3 regions of the Oceanotoga sp. genome follow, and region 1 is predicted to be linked to each of the others. Evidence: riboswitches for the same ligand, from Rfam matches in the RefSeq annotation. Region 1 holds a riboswitch; each other region holds the start of a gene.

Region 1 (6,197 bases):
GAGTTCCCATATTATAAATTTTCCCATCTTTCATTATTATTAAGTAATTACAATAATATGCTGCTAAATTCATATCATGTATTGCTGAAAATGTTGTTTTATTTAATGATTTTAATATATTCATTATTTGAATTTGATATTTTATATCGAGATGATTTGTTGGTTCATCGAGTATTATGAACTCACTTTGTTGAACTATAGCTCTTGCTATGAAAACTCTTTGTTTTTCACCACCAGATAAGCTGAAGAAACTTCTTTCTTCATAGCCTTTTAAACCAACTATCTCTAATGCTTCATCTACAATTTTTTCATCTTCTTTTTTATTACTTTCAAATAATTTTTTATGAGAGTATCTTCCCATGAGGACTATATCTTTTATTGAAAAGTCAAAATCAATTATATCATTTTGAGCGACTACTGAGACAATTCTTGCGAATTTTTTTGAGGGTAAATTTTTTATATTTTTTTCTTCTATATATATTTTTCCATTGCTTGGAGTTAGTACTTTGTAAATATTTTTTAAAAGTGTTGATTTTCCACATCCATTTGGTCCGATTAGTCCTACAAAACTCTTTTCTTTTATTTTTAAGTTTATATTTTCTATTATTTTTTTATTGTTTATATTATAATTTAAGTTTTCTATTTTTAATTTAATCATTTTTTGCCTCCAAATGAATAGGAGTTTTTTCTTAATAGATATAAAAAGAAAGGAGCACCCAAAAATGAAGTTATAACTCCTATAGGTATTTCTTCGGGAGTGAATGCAGTTCTTGCGAAGGTATCTGCCCATATTAAAAATAATCCTCCACTTAGAATAGAAAAGGGTATTAATTTTTTGTGAGTAGATCCTACAGCTTGTCTTGAAATATGCGGTATTATCAATCCTATGAATCCAATGATTCCTGTTAAAGATACTATAAATCCAGTTAATAATGTGCTTATTATTATTATTATTTTTCTTATTAATTCAGTGTTTATTCCAAGAGTTTTTGATGTATCTTCTCCTATAAGTATTCCATCGAGTTCTTTATTGAATATATACATTATTGTTGTAGATATTATCAAGAGTAAAAAAGGTAATAAAATATTATTCCATTTAGCTCCTCCAACACTTCCAACCATCCAGAACATTGCAGATCTTAATTTTGAAGAATCTTTTGCCGTATATACCATAAAAGTTGTCAATGATGAGAACATGGCTGATACTGCAACTCCTGTTAAAACGAGTTTGCTCGATGAATATCCAGAACCAGAATGAGCTATTTTGAAAACTATTAGTGAAGATAAAATAGCCCCTAAAAAAGCCCCTATTGAGGGGCCTAAATAACCTAAAAAACCAAATATTCCGAGTATTATGGAAGCAACTGCTCCTGCAGAAGCTCCTGAAGATATTCCCAGAATATAAGGATTGGCTAAAGAGTTTCTCGTTAATGCCTGCATTAAAACGCCAACAAATGAAAGAGTTGCTCCCGTTATAAAAGCCATTAAAATTCTTGGGAGTCTTAGATTCCAAACTATTGTTTCTATAGATTTTGCCCATTGTATTTGAAATATTTCTTTGTTAAAAGTATTATTTATTATTATTTTCCAAACATCTAAAGGATTTATTTTTACTGGACCTATAGTTATTGTTATGATTATTGATAGTATGATTATTAAAATTAATGCCATTATGGAAAATAAAAAAGTGCTATTTTTTATTTTCATTTTTTGAAAATCTCTGGATAGAAGCCTTTTGTCATAGTTGTTATAGCATTAATATTTCTTATTCCAGGAGATAAATCGGCTAAACCTATTTTTACAAATTTATTGTTTTTTACTGCATCTAAATCTTTTGTTGCGGGATTTTCTTTTAGGAATTGTACTTTTTGTTCATAAGTTGTACTTCCATAGTCTACTATTAATACTATATCTGGATTTGATTGAGCTACTTTTTCCCAAGATACATTTGCATATGCTTTTTGTATATTACCAAATATATTTATACCTCCGGCTTCTTGTATTAAAGAACCACCAAGACCAGAACACACTACAAAGGCTGAATCTTTTCCAGAGTCATATGCCAATACTTTTACTTTTTTTACATTTGATGGAACTTTTTTTCTTACATCATTTATTTCATTTTGCATACTTTTTACGAGTTTTTGAGCTCTATCTTCTATATCAAATATTTTTCCTATTGTTATAAAGTCTTCGTATACTGTTTCTAATGTTGCATCTGGTTCTACTGATTTTATTATTAATGGTTTTATATCCATTTGAATGAGTGTTTCCACTGATCCTACATTTTTATCTGTTAAAGCTGAATGCCATCCAGTAACAAAATCTGGATTTACAGATAAGAATATTTCTTTTGAAGGGTATCTATCAGAAAGTATTGGTATTTTGTCATAGGCTGTTTTTAATTCTGGTAATATTTCATTGTCTGCCCATGCAGTTCCAGCCATTTTTTCTTCAAGATTTAAAGCAAGAAACATTTCTGTTGTGAAATGTGAAAGAGTTACAGCACGTTCTGGAGATTTTGTATAAGTTATTTCATAATCTTTTCCTTGATGAGTAAAATTGACTGTAACTGGTTCATAAGCTAATACTAAAATTGAAAATAATAAACAAAAAATTAGACTTAAAGTTTTTTTCATATAACACCTCTCATAATATTTTTAGCATAAAAATAAAAAAACACCTTCAAGAAGAGGTGTAGGGACATTAAATAATCTTATTAAATTAATAATGTCACTCATACCATCCTCGTGATATAAGTAATATTGTTTATTTTTGGCTGGTAATCTGACTTAGGCTTTATGCCATTACAGTAGCGGGACTGTGTCGGATTTTCACCGAGCTTCCCCATTTGAAAAACAAATAGTTTTACCAAAAATAAGTGTTTATTAACTTTTATGCATAGATTATTATATCAAATTTATAGTTAATAAGAAATGTGTTTATTATTAATATTAAAATAATCGGAGAGATAACTCTCCGATTATTGTATATTGCCATCTTTTATATGAAGATCTAATTGATTGAAAGGAATTTCTATATTATTTTCATCAAATTTTGTTTTTATAATTTTTGCTATTTCTGTTGTTGAGGTTATGTAGTTTTCTCTTTCTGCCCAATATCTTATTATGAAGTCTATTGATGAAGAACCATAACCAGTGAATAATATCATAGGTTTATGAGAATCATCTGAATATAATTTTTCATAAGAGTTTACAGATTCTTCGAGTATTTTCATGGCTTTGTTTAAATCTGTATCATAAGCTACTCCAACAGATATTTCATTTCTTCTTATGTTTTCAGGCCAGAAATGTGTAACTGTTGATGACCAAACGGATTTACTTGGTATATTTATTAATTTTCCATCCCATGTTTTTAATATGACATGATTTAATTTTATTTCTGATATAGAACCTGAGTTTCCGTTTATTTCGACTGCTTCACCTTCGATTATTAGTTTGTTTACCATTATTAATATTCCACATATTAAGTTTTCAAAAGGTTCTTTTATAGCAAAACCTATTATTATACTTGATGCACCCAATCCAGCCAATACAGGTGCAAGATTTTTAAATAAAACTGAGACTATTATAAAGATTGCAAGTGTATATAATCCTATATCTAAAAGTGTTTTCATGGTTTTTTTGTACTGAAGATTTATTTTTGAGTTTTTTTCAGATAGTTTCAGCATAGTTTTATATATTATTCCAGAAAGCATTTTTGCCACTATAAATATTATAAAACTTATGCCAATTCTTACAATCCAGCTTATTATTGCTGCGGTTGTTTCATTCATATTAATCCCCTCCTAATAATATATGTTTTTTTATTCATATATATTATATAATAATTTGGGAGATTTTTTAATTTAAATAAAATTTATTTGTACCTTTTTTTAATTTGTGAGGTTTATTTTTAATTTTTATTTCAATTTCTCTTTCGGAATTTATAATTATTGTATTTTCTGTTATGTTTATATTTAATATATTATTTTGCCAATTAATTTTGTAATTTAGGCTTTTCCATTTTTTTGGTATCCATGGATTAAAATTTGGAATATTATTTTTATCTATTGAAAATCCTCCAAATCCATAAACTATACTTTGCCATGAACCGCCAGTAGAAGCCGCATGTAATCCAAGTGCTGTATTTTTTTGATTATCTTGTATATCTGTCATTATGGTTTTTATAAAATAATTATAGGCATTATGTGTATCTCCAATTTTTAAACCCATTATTGAATACATAGATGGACTTAAAGAAGATTTATGCATTGTTCTTTTTTCATAATATTCATAGTTTTTTCTTTTTATTTCTTCTTCGAATTCTTCACCTAAAATTAATAATAACATTATTACATCTGGTTGTTTTATTAATTGTGTTTGATTTAGTTTGTCTAATTCTATGTTTTCTGGCCATAAAGGCATTTCATTTTCATCATATTTTTTTATTTTATAATCTTTTAAATTGAAGTAGCCTTCAAATTGCTCTATTATATCGTTTTTTGAAGATAAAAATATTTTTTTATAAATATTTTTCCAGTTTTTTATGTTTTTTTCTGATATGTTTGTCTTTTTTATCAAATCTTCGTATTTTTTAGGGGATTCTATTTTATATTTTTCTATTATTTCACAACATTTTTTTATATTCCATTTTGCGAGGTAATTTGTATAGAAATTATTGTCTACGTGTTCATGGAATTCGTCAGGACCTATTACTTTTTTTATTTCATAATAATCTTTATCCTCATTGTGAGTTAATCGAGATTCCCAGAATTTTGTGGTTTCAATAAATATTTCATATCCATAATTTTCCATAAACTCTTTATCATTTGTTGCTTTGAAATATTGCCAATATGCAAGAGCTATATCTGAACTTATATGAAATTCTTCATCTCCAGTCCATATTCTTACGGGATTACCGAGATAGTCTATTCCCCATTTTGGAGTTTCTTCAAGGCCTATATCTGCTGATTCCCATGGGAATTGTGCACCATTATAACCATTATTTTTTGCATTTTCTTTTGCACCTTTTAAAGTGTTGAATCTATAGAGTAATAGAGATCTTGCAATTTCTGGATAAGTATATGTAAAAAATGGTAACATAAATATTTCTGTATCCCAAAATATATGGCCTTTATATCCTTCGCCATGTAATCCTTTTGCACCTATACTGACTGTTGGATCTTTTTGATATGCACATGATATCAGATGGAATAGATTAAATCTTAAACCAGTTTGTGCTTTATCATCACCATCAATTGTTATATCTATTTTTTTCCATATTTTTTGCATTTCTTTTATATGTTTTTTGAATTCTTCTTCAAAGCTTGAATTTTTATATAATTTTATATCATTTAATATATTTTCTTTTGGAGTTTTAGAATTTCTTGAAGTATGTATTAAACAATTTTTTTGTATTTTATAAGTCCTACTTTTTTTTACATATATTTCGTATACTTCTTCTACGAGTGTTTCTAAATCATAAAATTTTCTGTTTTTTATATTTTCTGAATAAAGTCCTGTCCATTGAGAAATAATTGATTTACTATCATTTGTTTTGACTTGTAAATATAATCCATTTTCTAAATCTTTTATTTCATCGGTTTTATAATGTTTTGATTTATTTATAGGATCGAATTTTGAATTAGTTATATTAGAGTTTATTGTATTTTGTATTGTCAGTTTCCCATCAAAATTTATTGGGGTTATTTCATATTTTATCATCATTAAATGTTCATCAAATCTGCTTACGAATCTTTTTGATTTAATATTTATTATCTTGCCTTTTGGAGTTTTTAATTCTGTTTCTAAATTTAGAGTTGCTTCTTTCATGTTTAGATATCTATCATATTTTAATATTTCTGTTGAATCTAAAGTTATTATTTCATCTTCTGAATATATTTTAAATTCTAAAGGATCTGGAAGATTTACTATTTCTTTTACTTGGGCATTTGATTTATCAAATATTCCAGCTACAAAGTTTCCTCTATTATCAAATGAAGAGAGTTCATTATAACCTCTTATGCCTCTATATCCATTTGCAAGGGTAAATAATGTTTCATATTTTTGTACATTTTTTAAATTATATTTTTTGTCATGTATTTCCCAGTTCATTGTATCCTCCTAAAATTCTAATATTTTTAAGTCTGTATTTTTGAATCCATTTATTATTTTATCGGCTTCTTTTAATGTTTG
Region 2 (6,197 bases), on a different contig from region 1:
GCATTTATTTCTTCATCTATTGCTGAATAAATAGCTGTATCTCCTGAATGAACTCTTGCTATATTGCTGTCTTTAAACTTATTGAATATAAATTTTATATCTTCTAATGTCATAGAAGCACTGTTAAATATATTTACATGATCAACTAAATCTAATACTTCATTGGATACTGTAGAACCAGCATATAACAAAACATCTGATTTTTTTATTAAATTAAATCCTTTCACAGTTAAAAAATCTACACTTCCAGGACCAGCACCAATAAAATTAATCATTTTTTTCACCTCTTATACAGTAAAATACATGTTCGCCTTTAAAGGCAGATTTTTCACCTAATTTGTTATTCGAAAATTTTGTATACATATCATACTCAAAGTTAAAATTTTCTATAGAAAGTATCATATTTAAACTTTCTAAAGTAGTTACAGAAGAAATTAATAGACTATTCTTTTTCATTTTAGATGTTATTTTATTTAAAGCTTCTAAATTTATTCCTCCACCTAAATGAACTATGTCTGGAGATTCGTATTCATCTAAGATATCTATAAAATCTTTATTTATTGCTTCTATTTCAGGATTAAGGTTTGTATTCAATTTTAAACTTTCAAATCTATCATAATCTTTTTCAAATGCATATATTAAACAATCTCTATTAAAAAAAGAAGAAATGAATAAAGATGTTGCTCCGCTACCAGCTCCTAAATCCCAAATTACATCATGTTTTTGTTTTCTATTTAAAGTATTCAATAAAATAAATCTACTCCATTCTCTTGAAACTGGAATATTTTTAGTTGAAAGATCTGAATTTTTAGGAAATAAATTTATAAAATCATTTTCTTGAGGTATTAGAAGAAGAATCCAACGTCCTTTTTTGAAATCTATAGGCGTATTTGATTTAAACTCAAATATTTCTTCATTTTTTGTACCGAGTTCAAATCCAGCTACTATGTCTACTTTTATATTTTTTAATATATTAAATAAAGAATCATAATCTTTTTTATTTTTTACAAAATATGCAATTTGATGATTATCATTCAATGTTTTAAGGACATCATTATAAGTTTTTCGAAGATTATGTGAATTATGACCACTTATATAGCGAACACTATTCATAGGATATTTAGCCTTTTGGCATAAATAATTTATTGAAGATGGTGAAATTAAAACTTCATATTCATTTTTTGAAAGTTTATCCATAATTCTTTTTGAATATGAAAACATTAAAGGGTTTCCAGAAACCATTAAAACAGAAGTTTTAAATGTTTTCATCTGAGATATTAAGTCAATTACATTTTCATCTTTTAATGAACTATATATATCCATTACATGATATTTTGCATTTGGATTTAATTCCTTAGACATACCCAAAGAAAAATTAAAACCAGCAAAAAAATCGGCTTTTTTTATTATTTCGAGTTGTTTTTGAGTTAAATTTTCAATTTTATTGATCTGTGTTCCTAAAATATAAATAATTTTGCTCATCTCCTCTATGTGAAATTATCTGAGTTTTATCACATAAAGAAATAACAAATTCGGCATTGAATTTATTACTTAATTTATGGGATATATATTCAGACACAAATATAAAAAATTTTTTGATATTTATATCATTATTCTTTAAAATATCCAAAAAATTATAAATAGTTTTTAAATTAAGTATTTTGTCAATGACCTCTTTGTCATATTTTTCAGTAAACAAAATATATAAAAGGGCTAATAATTCATTTTTTGAATCTGTATACCTACTGTCTGTATTAAGATTTAAACCGGCAAGTTTTATTAATTTTTGAAAACTACCAAGTATATGTATTTTTTTAATACCCATTTCCAATGATTTTTCTATAGAATAACCGATATGATTTCCACATAATATATAATCCTCTTTAAAAAAAGAATATTTTTTATATATTGAAAGCCCTTTTCCACCTAATAATAAAGTAATTGTATCGAATTGTTTTGAAACAATGCTAATATGAGGGATCAAAGATTCTTTCCATGCGTTTTCATTCATAGGTTCAACAATTCCAGTAGTTCCTAAAATGGATATTCCATCAATTATGCCAAGATTTTCGTTTAAGGTTTTTTTTGCGAGAATCTCACCATTTTTTACATTTACTATAACTCTGCCATTCTTAATATTCTCTTCATTTAAAACTTTTTTCATCATCTCACGAGGAATTGGATTAATAGCAAATTCTCCTTTGCTTATATCGAGTCCATCTTTGGTGATCTTTCCTACTCCTTCATAAGAATCAAAAATTATATTATTTAAATTTTCATATTTAAAGGAACAATAAATCAAACATTGATTTGTTATATCGGCATCATCACCGGCATCTTTCTTTACAAAAGCATATTTTAAACCTGAAATAATTTCATATTTATATATTGGAATATTTATTAATTCTCCATTAGGTAATTCTATATTTACATTGTCTGGTTTTATATTATACTTATTAAAAAGAACAGAGGCTTTTAAAGCCGCAGTGGCTGCAGTGCCAGTTGTGAAACCACGTTTTAATTTTTTACCATTTACATTTACATACCATTCCATTTTATAAAGACCTTATTAAAGCATTAAAAATGGCTACAGCTATTGTAGAACCACCCATATTTCCTGGTAATGTAATAAAACTGTGTTGTGATTTCATTAAAGCTTCTTTGCTTTCTGCCGCTCCTACAAAGCCTACTGGAACTCCAATAATAAAAAGTTTCTTTTTGGATTCAAGCAACTTAAAAAGTGCAGTAGGTGCATTTCCAACAATAAAAATACCATCTTCCATTTCAAGTGCTTTCTCCATAGATAAATAGGCTCTCGATATGCCAGTTAATTTAGATTTCTTCGATATAGCTTCATCGCTAATAAAACAGTCTATATTTAAATTTTTTACAAAATTCTTTGATAAACCGCTTTTTATCATATTTACATCTGTGTAAATTTTCTTATTTTGAATTTTTCTTTTAAAAAAATCAAAATAATCTTCAGAAAAATAAAGCTTGTTCCACATATCAAGATTTCCTGTGGTGTGAATGACCCTTTTTATTACATTTGATTTTATAGGGTCTACATCGTTTAGTTTTTCTCCTAAAGCTTCTGTAATTATTTCAAAGCTTCTTTTTTCGATATTTTTAGGATTTACAATATAGTTATGCATTTGTATACCAACTCCCATAACAAAAATCCTTGCTTTTCACACCAAGAAAAAGCAAAGTTACGAACTTAAAAGGTAGGTCTCCCGACTTACAGATCATTTTACTAATCAAGCCTTCCCAGTTAAAAACCAGTGGCATTTATGATTTTCATCCCTGCATACGGTGGCTGGGCCGCTTAGGATTTTCACCTAATTCCCTGTTATACACCTTAAAAGTTTATATATTAAATTTTACCTATTTATCTATACCTTTTCTGGATAAAACACCTTTTGAATAATAATGTTTTATCTCTTTCATTTCAGTTACAAGATCGGCTCTTTCTATTATTTTTTCATCAGCCCATCTTCCAGTCAAAATTATTTCTGTTTTTCCATTACTATTTATAGCATCTAAAACTTCTTCGGCTGTTAAAAGATTAAATTTAATAGCGATATTTATTTCATCCATGACTATTAAATCATATTTTTGAGAAATAATTTTTTCTTTTACATCGGCAAGTGCTTTTTTTGCAGCATTTATATCTTTTGTTTCTGGAGATCTTCTTATAAAAAATCCTTCTCCATACTGTACAATATCAATATTATCAAAATAATTAGAAATTGACAACTCTGATGAGTCCCTATTTTTTACAAATTGAGCTACAAAAACTTCTTTATTCGATAAAATGCTTCTCAATACAACACCAAAAGCAGCTGTAGTCTTTCCTTTTCCATTGCCGGTATAAACATGAATCATTCCATTTTTCATAATTATACCCCCAATATATTAATAATTTAAGCTATAAAATAATACCAAAAAGTTAATAATTTGTCAAAGGGGAAAAATATTTTTTGATATAATTAATTTATGTAAAAAAATGAATTTATTTTTTAACATAAGCTTGACTTATACAAATATATATGGTAGAATTAAGTAGGAAAAACTACAATAGGAAGTGATTTATATGGAATTATCAGAGAGTCTTGAAAATTATTTGCTTGCTATATATGAAGCACAACTTGAAAACAACATTGCAAGAGTTAAAGACATTACAGAATTGATGTCTGTAAAACATACTTCTGCCATAGACGCAATAAAAAAATTAAAAAGTATTTCTTTTGTTACTTATGAAAAAAGAGGTTATGTAAAATTAACTCAACCCGGAATAATAGAAGCTCAAAAAATATATAAAAACAGAATGACTATAAGAAGTTTCTTGATGAATGTTTTGGACATATCCCCTTTTGAAGCAGAAGAATTATCATGTAAAATGGAACATATAAAGTCTGAAAAGCTCATTCAATCTATGGATATTCTAAGAAATTTTATAGAAAGCAATACAGAAATAAAAAATAAATATAAGCAGTATATTACTAATTATAAAGATAAATCAAGCACTTTTGAAAAAACTTTAAAAGATTTAAAAGTTGGAGAAAAAGCAAAAGTTCTTGAAGTTAGAGGTAATGAGGCAATAAAAAGACGATTAATGGTAATGGGAATAACCTCTGGAATAGACGTAGAATTATTGAGAAAAGCCCCCTTAGGAGATCCGATTGAAGTACTTATAAGAGGCTATAATGTTGCAATAAGAAAAACCGAAGCTGAAAATATTATTTTAGAAAAATAGACTGAAAAGTCTATTTTTTTTATTGACAAAGTAAATTAAAGGTGGTAAAATAATGTAGAACTAACTACAAAAGGAAGATTAAATTGATGACTGAAAATCTTGAACATTATTTAATAGCTATATACAAGCTATATTTACAAAATAAAATAATACAAGTTAGAGACATAACTAATGAAGCGGAAGTGAAACATTCTTCCGTTATAAGTGCCTTGAAAAGACTTGAATCGTATGACTATATAGAGTATATAAAACATAGTCATATAAATTTAACTCAAAAAGGCATAATTAAAGCTTCAAAATTGTATAAAAGAAAATATATAATGAATAAATTTTTGTTGGATTTTTTAAATTTTAGTGAAAAAGAGGCGGATGAAGTTTCTTGTAAAATAGAGCATATAAACTCAAAAAATTTTTTAAATTCTATAGAATTATTAGAATCTTTTTTTGAAGAAAATGAAAATTATAAAATCGAGTTTCAAAAGCATTTGAAATCTATCAATTTAAAGGAGGAATAAAATGCCTTTAGTATTTGCAAATATTGGAAATTTTATAGTTGAAAAAATAAGTTCAGGTCTTATGATGAAAAGAAGACTTGCAAAAATGGGAATAATAGAAGGAAAAAATATAGAAGTTTTGAGTGGGAATTTTGGAGGCCCTATAATTATATTGGTGGATGGAAGTAGATATGGAATAGGTCAAAATATGGCTAAAAGGATTTTTGTTAAAAACATATAAAATATTATTTTTTTATTTTTTTAAAATTAGGGAGGACTAACAATGTTTCTTGATGAATGTGAAGTAGGATATTCAGGCAAAATAAAAAAGCTTGAAGGAAATTTAAAAGTCAGACAAAGACTTTTAGCAATGGGATTAACACCAGGAATAGAAATATTACTCGTGAGAAAAGCGCCTTTGGGAGATCCTTTAGAAATAAAGATAAGAAATTATTCTTTAAGTCTTAGAAAAGAAGAAGCAAAATATATAGAGATAACCGGAGGCGATAGAGTATGAAAACAGTTGCTTTATGTGGTAATCCAAACAGTGGAAAAACTACAATTTTCAATGCTTTAACTGGAAGTCATCAACATGTAGGGAATTGGCCAGGAGTTACTGTTGAAAAAAAAGAAGGAAAACTTAAATATAATGATGAAGAATATAGAATAGTAGACCTTCCTGGAACATATTCTCTTACAGCTAATTCTATGGATGAAAGAATTGCAAGAGATTTTTTGATAAAAGATAATCCGGATTTAATAGTAGTTGTTGTAGATCAAACTAATATTGAAAGAAATATGTATTTAGTTACAGAGATCATGGAAATGCAAAAAAACACTCTTTTAGTTTTTAATATGAGTGATGAACTTGAAAAAAGACAGATAAAGATAGATATAAATTCAATATCAAAAGAACTTGGAATTCCAATCGTAAAAACATCTGC
Region 3 (6,197 bases), on a different contig from region 1:
AAATGCTAAAGTCCTTCCAGTACCTTTGATGAATATTGTTAATGGTGGAGAACATGCAGATAATAACTTAGATATTCAAGAATTTATGATAATGCCTGCTGGATTTAACAAATTTTCAGATGCTTTAAGAGCAGGAACAGAAATTTTTCATAATTTAAAAAAATTATTACAGGAAGCTGGCCATCAAACAGCAGTTGGAGATGAAGGTGGATTTGCTCCTAACTTTGATTCAAACGAAGAAGCTTTACAGTTCATAGTAAAAGCTGTAGAAAAAGCTGGTTATAAACCTGGTGAAGAGGTATTTATTGCATTAGACTGTGCAGCATCAGAATTTTATAATTCAGACAACAAAACATATCATATTGATGGAAAAGATTTATCTTCTTCAGAACTTGCAGATTACTATGAAGGATTAATAGATAAATATCCAATAAAATCTATAGAAGATCCATTTGATCAAGAAGATTGGGATGCTTATACAGGATTTACTGCTAAGGTTAGAACTAAAGCTCAGGTTGTTGGTGATGATTTATTTGTGACCAATGTTAAAAGATTACAAAAAGGTATAGATTTAAAATCAGCAAACTCTATATTGATAAAATTGAATCAAATAGGTTCTTTAACAGAAACTTTTGATGCAATAGAATTAGCTAAAAAATATAATATGACAAATGTAATTTCTCATAGATCTGGAGAATCAGAAGATACATTCATAGCAGATCTTTGTGTAGCAACAAATGCAGGATTTATAAAAACAGGTTCTTTATCAAGAACAGATAGAATTGCTAAGTATAATCAATTATTAAGAATAGAAGAAGAATTGGGTTCTGTTGCTCAATTTAAAGGTTTAGATTCTTTTTATTCAATAGATAAATAAACAATTCCCCCTATAAAAAGGGGGTTTTTTTATTGAAAAATTACTTGAGGTATTTTATATTTAGGATGAATTATGATTTCAGCTTTAAAATTATATATATCTTCTATTATTTTTTTTGTTATAACTTCATTTGGTGTTCCATCTTTTATTATTTTTCCATCTTTCATTATTAATATTCTATTAGAATAAAGACTTGCAAGATTTATATCATGAAATACAGATAATATAGTTAAATTTTCTTTTTGACTTAAATTTTTTATTATATTTAAAAGATACTGTGTATGACCAGGATCGAGATGAGAAGAAAATTCATCTAAAAGGAGTATTTTAGATTTTTGAGCAAAAGCTCTTGCTACCATGACTCTTTGTTTTTCGCCACCAGATAAATTAGAAAAACTTTTTTCTTTAAATTTATAAGTATCTGTTTTTTTCATGGAATTGGATATTATGTTTTCATCTTCTTTATTTTCTGTAAAAAAATCAAATTTTTTTGAATAAGGTAATCTGGAAGTTTCCACAATACTTTTAACAGAATAATCAAAAATAGTGTTAAATTCTTGAGGAACAACGGCTATCAATTTTGAAAGTTCTTTCAAATTTAAGGATTTTAAATTTTTAGAGTCTATAAATATATTTCCATATTTTAAAGGAAGAATTTTAGATATTAATTTTATTAAAGTTGATTTTCCAGCCCCATTAGGTCCAATTATTGATACAATTTCTCCGTTTTTTATATGAAGATTTTTAATATCTAAATTGAATCCATTTCCATAATTAAATTTTATATTATTTATTTGAATCATAATTTTTTCCCTCTTTTTTTCATAACATATATAAATAAAGGCGCTCCGATTATAGAAGTTATTATTCCTATTGGAAGTTCGGAAGGAGCAAAAATTGTTCTGGATATAAAATCACTTATAGTTAAAAAAATTCCACCCGATAATATAGATATTAAACTAGAAATTAATGAATATGGTCCTTTAATTTTTCTTACAAGATGTGGTATTATTAATCCAACAAACCCTATTATTCCAGATTTTGAAACAGCTATAGATACAGCAAATATATTTGTTAAAATTAGTATCATTTTTATTTTTTCTGGATTTACACCAGAATATATTGCCATATCATCACCCATAGATAAAACATTTAATTCTTTATTATAAATTATTATTACGATAGTTTGTATTAATAATACTACAGTCAATATAAATATATCTTCCCATGTAATAGAAGCTGTACTTCCCATGAGCCATATATTTACATGTATTAAATTTCTCCAAAACATTACTGTTATTAATGTTGTAAATGCATTGAACAAAAAACTAACTATTACACCACTTAATATTAAAGATAATACGGGAAATTTTTTCCCTTCTTTTGCCAACATAAATACTATGATTGCAGATATTATAGAAAATATGAAAGAAAAAGTTTCTAATCCAAAAAATAAATGTAATCCTAATATACCAGATAAAGCCGTATAAATTACAGCTCCAAAAGAGGCTCCAGAAGATATTCCAAGTATATAAGGGTCTGCAAGAGGATTTTGAATTATTAACTGTAATATATTTCCAGATAAAGCTAAAATACCTCCAATTATAAAACTACCTAAAATTCTTGGTAATCTCAAATCCATAATGAGTAATTTATATGTAGAATTTTCTTGATTAAGGAATAATGTTTTTATTACTTCTTTTAATGGAATATTTACACTTCCCAAAGAAGTAAAAATTATTATAGATATAAAACTTATTATCAAAAGAATAAACAGGAGAGGTATAATCCTCTTCCTGTTTTTAATTTTTTTTATAGTCATTTTGACTCCTTTATTATTTCATATATTGATTCTAATGCTTCTATTAATGAAGGTGATGCTTGTGAAGCTTTATCATTATTAATTGAAAATATTTTGTTGTTTTTAACAGCATTTACATTTTTAAATTGAGAAGCTGATTTTAAAGTTTCAATTCCAGAATTATCTCCCATAAAATAAGAAGGAACAATAATTATATCTGGATTTTTAGAAACTATAAATTCTGGGCCAACAGAAAGCCAACCATTATTTCCAGTATATGGTGAAGCAACATTTAAACTACCAGCGATTGATAGTAATTCATTCATAAAAGAACCTGTTCCACTTGTCCAAATTGATGAAATATTTTGACTTGAAATCATTGCATACATAACAGTTGGTCTTTCTGACCAAGTAGATGTTTCTTTAGAAATATTAAGCATTCTTTCTCTTAAATTTTTTGATAATTTTATTGCTTGTTCTTTTTTATCAATTATAGTTCCTATTAAAACTGTGTCTCTTATTATATCATTTATGGATAATGGGTTTATAACTATAGTTTTTATATTATATTTTTCTAATCTTTCAAGTTCTTTTTCTTGGAATCCACCAGATATAAATACAATATCGGGATTTAAGCTTATTATTTTTTCAAGATTCAAAGGTGTCATATTTCCTATTTTTTCAGCTTCAATGTTATTATCCCAATCAGTAACGCCTACAACAAGATCTTCTGCATTTAAATGTTTCAAATAATCAGATACAGCTGGTGCAGCAGAAATTATTCTCTTAATATCTTGGTCTATTTTTACAGGTCTTCCAAGATCATCTATTATTGTAAATGATGATAAAGCTATAATTCCTACTAATAACAATAGAACAATACTCAATGCTTTTTTCATTTTTGCTACCTCCCGTAATAATTACGCCAAGGTAAAAACTAACTCCAAACACTTTGGCGCGAAGTGCTTGAATTTTTAAAAATTATAAATAAAGTATCCCGACTTATGAGTTATATCCTCCAAATTACCCTTCCCGATTTTTTAATCAGTGGTATGTAATTTTTTGTCCTCAATCACGGTGGCGCGACCGTATTAGATTTTCACTAATTTCCTTTATTTATTATTTATATATTTTTTTTTAAAATACTTGACCAAATCCAAATTCAAATTTTCCTTTTAAATTTTTGTCCCAACCATATTCAAATCTGATTTGACCCAGTAAAGGAATGTTAAATTTTAAACCAGTTCCAAAAGACCAAATATTATCATTCAATATATTATTTAAATTATTTGAAGTATTTCCATTATCATAAAAAGCATATATATCAATCGGTACTGGATTTTTTAATAGTTCATAAGCTAACTCAGTATTAAATAAATACATATTATTACCTTGTTTAGAAGATAAACTATATCTTCTTACACTATTCATTCCGCCAACTGAATAATTGAATAAGGAATAAGGATCATTAGAGAATCCGATTTTTAATCTTGTTCCAAAAGTAAATTTATAGAAACTTGTAAAATATTTACCTTCTAAAGTATTACCAGTATAATATTGATCTGTGTTATTTAGATTTAATCCTCCAAAAACTCTTGTTGAAAAATATTCTCCCGAATAAGGTCTATATGGATTATCTAATCTGTTTAATTTGTAACCAATACCAGTAGAAAGTCTTTTTATATCATTTGATTTTAATTTTTGATAATAGTCATAGGATAAATCGGTTGTTATATATGAAAAATCTGAAAATTTGAATGAAGGTGAAATAGAAAATGATAAATTATTTGTTATAGAAGCACCTAAAGTTTCTACATATTCACCATTTGGTACTGTTAGATATGATGTGCTTAATCCAAGATCTATATCTGTTTTAAAGATTTTTGATACATTATAATTTAATCCGAATTTATATTTATTATTCAAAGGATTTAATTCAGTGTTTAGTCCAAAAGTTTGACCATAACCGAAAGGATTTGGAATATAAAAACTTAAAGTTCCTGCAAATCCATAATACCAATCTTTTACATCTGGCATAGACCAAGTTAATCCACCAGCTATCTTAACAGCATTTGTTCTTTCATGTGGATGAATCTCAAAGTCAACAGAATCTTCTGACATTGAAATAGGGTTTATATCAACACTTTGGAAAAAACCTGTTCCAGTGAATGCTCTATAGGTATCTTGTAATTTATTTAGATTTACAACTTCATCTTTTTTTAATTTTATTAAATCATCTATTATATAATCTTGGGTTTTTGCCGTAGCATCTTTTGTTATTTTTATATTACCTACTTTTTTCTCATTAAAATTATATATTAAATCATTATTTTTGTCTATATTTACTTTTGTATCAACAAATAAGAATCCTTCTTGTGTATATAATTTATTTATTACATCTAAAGATTTTAAAATATCTAAATTAGAAACAGTTGAGTTTTCTGTTATTATTTCTGATACCTTTTCATTTAATCTAAAACTTTCGATAGAATCATTACCATTATACTTTATTTTATTTATTTTGGTATTATCATCTATAACTCTTCTTAATTTTCCATCTAGTACAAGATTTAATTCTCCACCCAAGGATTCTTCTATATCTACGGGTTCCCATTTTATAGAAGTTTCTTCACTAAAATAAGGTAATGAAGCTATAGAAGACATCAAACCCTGTAATTTTTTTATATCTGGATATGATTCTTTTAATTTTGGCCTAAACAGGAAAAATTTATTTTCATAGTCTTTTCTAAATTTAAAATTTAGATCTTTCTTTACTTTTTCTTTATCTAATTGGGCATATTCGCCTTCTAATTTCAAATCCCAGAGTTTATATTCATTTATTATGAATAATAAAGTATTTTCATCATATTTGTTATTGTTAATTTCTGTTGCTTCAAGTGTTACTTTATCACCTAATAATTTAATATTAGAACTTATTTCTATAGTACTATAATCATTATTCGTATAATATAAATTTATGGAATTGAGTGCTTTTTGAAAGTCATATACATTTAAAGGAATATCTGTTTTTAAATTTAAATAATCTTTTAAATCTTTTTTATCGACAAATCCATCACCATATACTTCTATTTCAATATTTTTGACTATTGGATTTGGATTTATTATTAATTTTAAATTTCCATTTTCTTCGTCTAATTCATAAGAAAGCGAATTGAAAAAGCCGAGATTATTTACTTGTTTCATTGCTAATTTTATGTCTATATCTCCAACATAATTTCCGATTTTTATATCATAATTATTCATAATATTATTTATATCTGTAGCAGCATAAGATATATCTGTACTATACTCTATTGAATTGAGTTTTGTTATTGAGAATGAAAGAGTCAATAAAGATAATATAAAGATCATTAGAATTGATTTTTTCATTAAAATCCTCCTTTTAATTCTTTTTCTAAATTATAAATATTTTGTTTTATCTGTAACATAAATTTAGGAGTATCATATATATTTTCAAATGAGTTTTTTAATTGTTTTGTATCTATTTCATATCCATCA

The links. A riboswitch is a leader RNA that binds a small molecule or an ion and turns the genes downstream of it on or off. The one in region 1 is predicted to bind cobalamin.
Region 2: it holds a riboswitch for cobalamin, as region 1 does, so the genes downstream of both, PWP28_RS09095 (precorrin-8X methylmutase) here and PWP28_RS03965 (ABC transporter substrate-binding protein) in region 1, are expected to answer to the same signal.
Region 3: it holds a riboswitch for cobalamin, as region 1 does, so the genes downstream of both, PWP28_RS06380 (ABC transporter substrate-binding protein) here and PWP28_RS03965 (ABC transporter substrate-binding protein) in region 1, are expected to answer to the same signal.

The regions. Positions count from the first base shown of each region.
Region 1 is NZ_JASUSU010000009.1:14,212-20,408, reverse strand. It holds gene PWP28_RS03975 (ABC transporter ATP-binding protein) at 1-658, opposite strand, end outside; gene PWP28_RS03970 (iron ABC transporter permease) at 655-1,707, opposite strand; gene PWP28_RS03965 (ABC transporter substrate-binding protein) at 1,704-2,639, opposite strand; cobalamin riboswitch at 2,760-2,891, opposite strand; gene PWP28_RS03960 (mechanosensitive ion channel family protein) at 2,984-3,796, opposite strand; gene PWP28_RS03955 (glycosyl hydrolase family 65 protein) at 3,864-6,116, opposite strand; gene pgmB (beta-phosphoglucomutase) at 6,126-6,197, opposite strand, start outside.
Region 2 is NZ_JASUSU010000029.1:5,096-11,292, forward strand. It holds gene PWP28_RS09080 (cobalt-precorrin-4/precorrin-4 C(11)-methyltransferase) at 1-275, opposite strand, end outside; gene PWP28_RS09085 (SAM-dependent methyltransferase) at 268-1,482, opposite strand; gene cbiD (cobalt-precorrin-5B (C(1))-methyltransferase CbiD) at 1,442-2,554, opposite strand; gene PWP28_RS09095 (precorrin-8X methylmutase) at 2,556-3,155, opposite strand; cobalamin riboswitch at 3,209-3,379, opposite strand; gene PWP28_RS09100 (cob(I)yrinic acid a,c-diamide adenosyltransferase) at 3,388-3,900, opposite strand; gene PWP28_RS09105 (DtxR family transcriptional regulator) at 4,097-4,759, shown strand; gene PWP28_RS09110 (metal-dependent transcriptional regulator) at 4,846-5,274, shown strand; gene PWP28_RS09115 (FeoA family protein) at 5,276-5,494, shown strand; gene PWP28_RS09120 (ferrous iron transport protein A) at 5,537-5,770, shown strand; gene feoB (ferrous iron transport protein B) at 5,767-6,197, shown strand, end outside.
Region 3 is NZ_JASUSU010000016.1:12,130-18,326, forward strand. It holds gene eno (phosphopyruvate hydratase) at 1-877, shown strand, start outside; gene PWP28_RS06370 (ABC transporter ATP-binding protein) at 907-1,680, opposite strand; gene PWP28_RS06375 (iron ABC transporter permease) at 1,677-2,699, opposite strand; gene PWP28_RS06380 (ABC transporter substrate-binding protein) at 2,696-3,577, opposite strand; cobalamin riboswitch at 3,669-3,792, opposite strand; gene PWP28_RS06385 (hypothetical protein) at 3,816-6,068, opposite strand; gene PWP28_RS06390 (ATP-binding protein) at 6,068-6,197, opposite strand, start outside.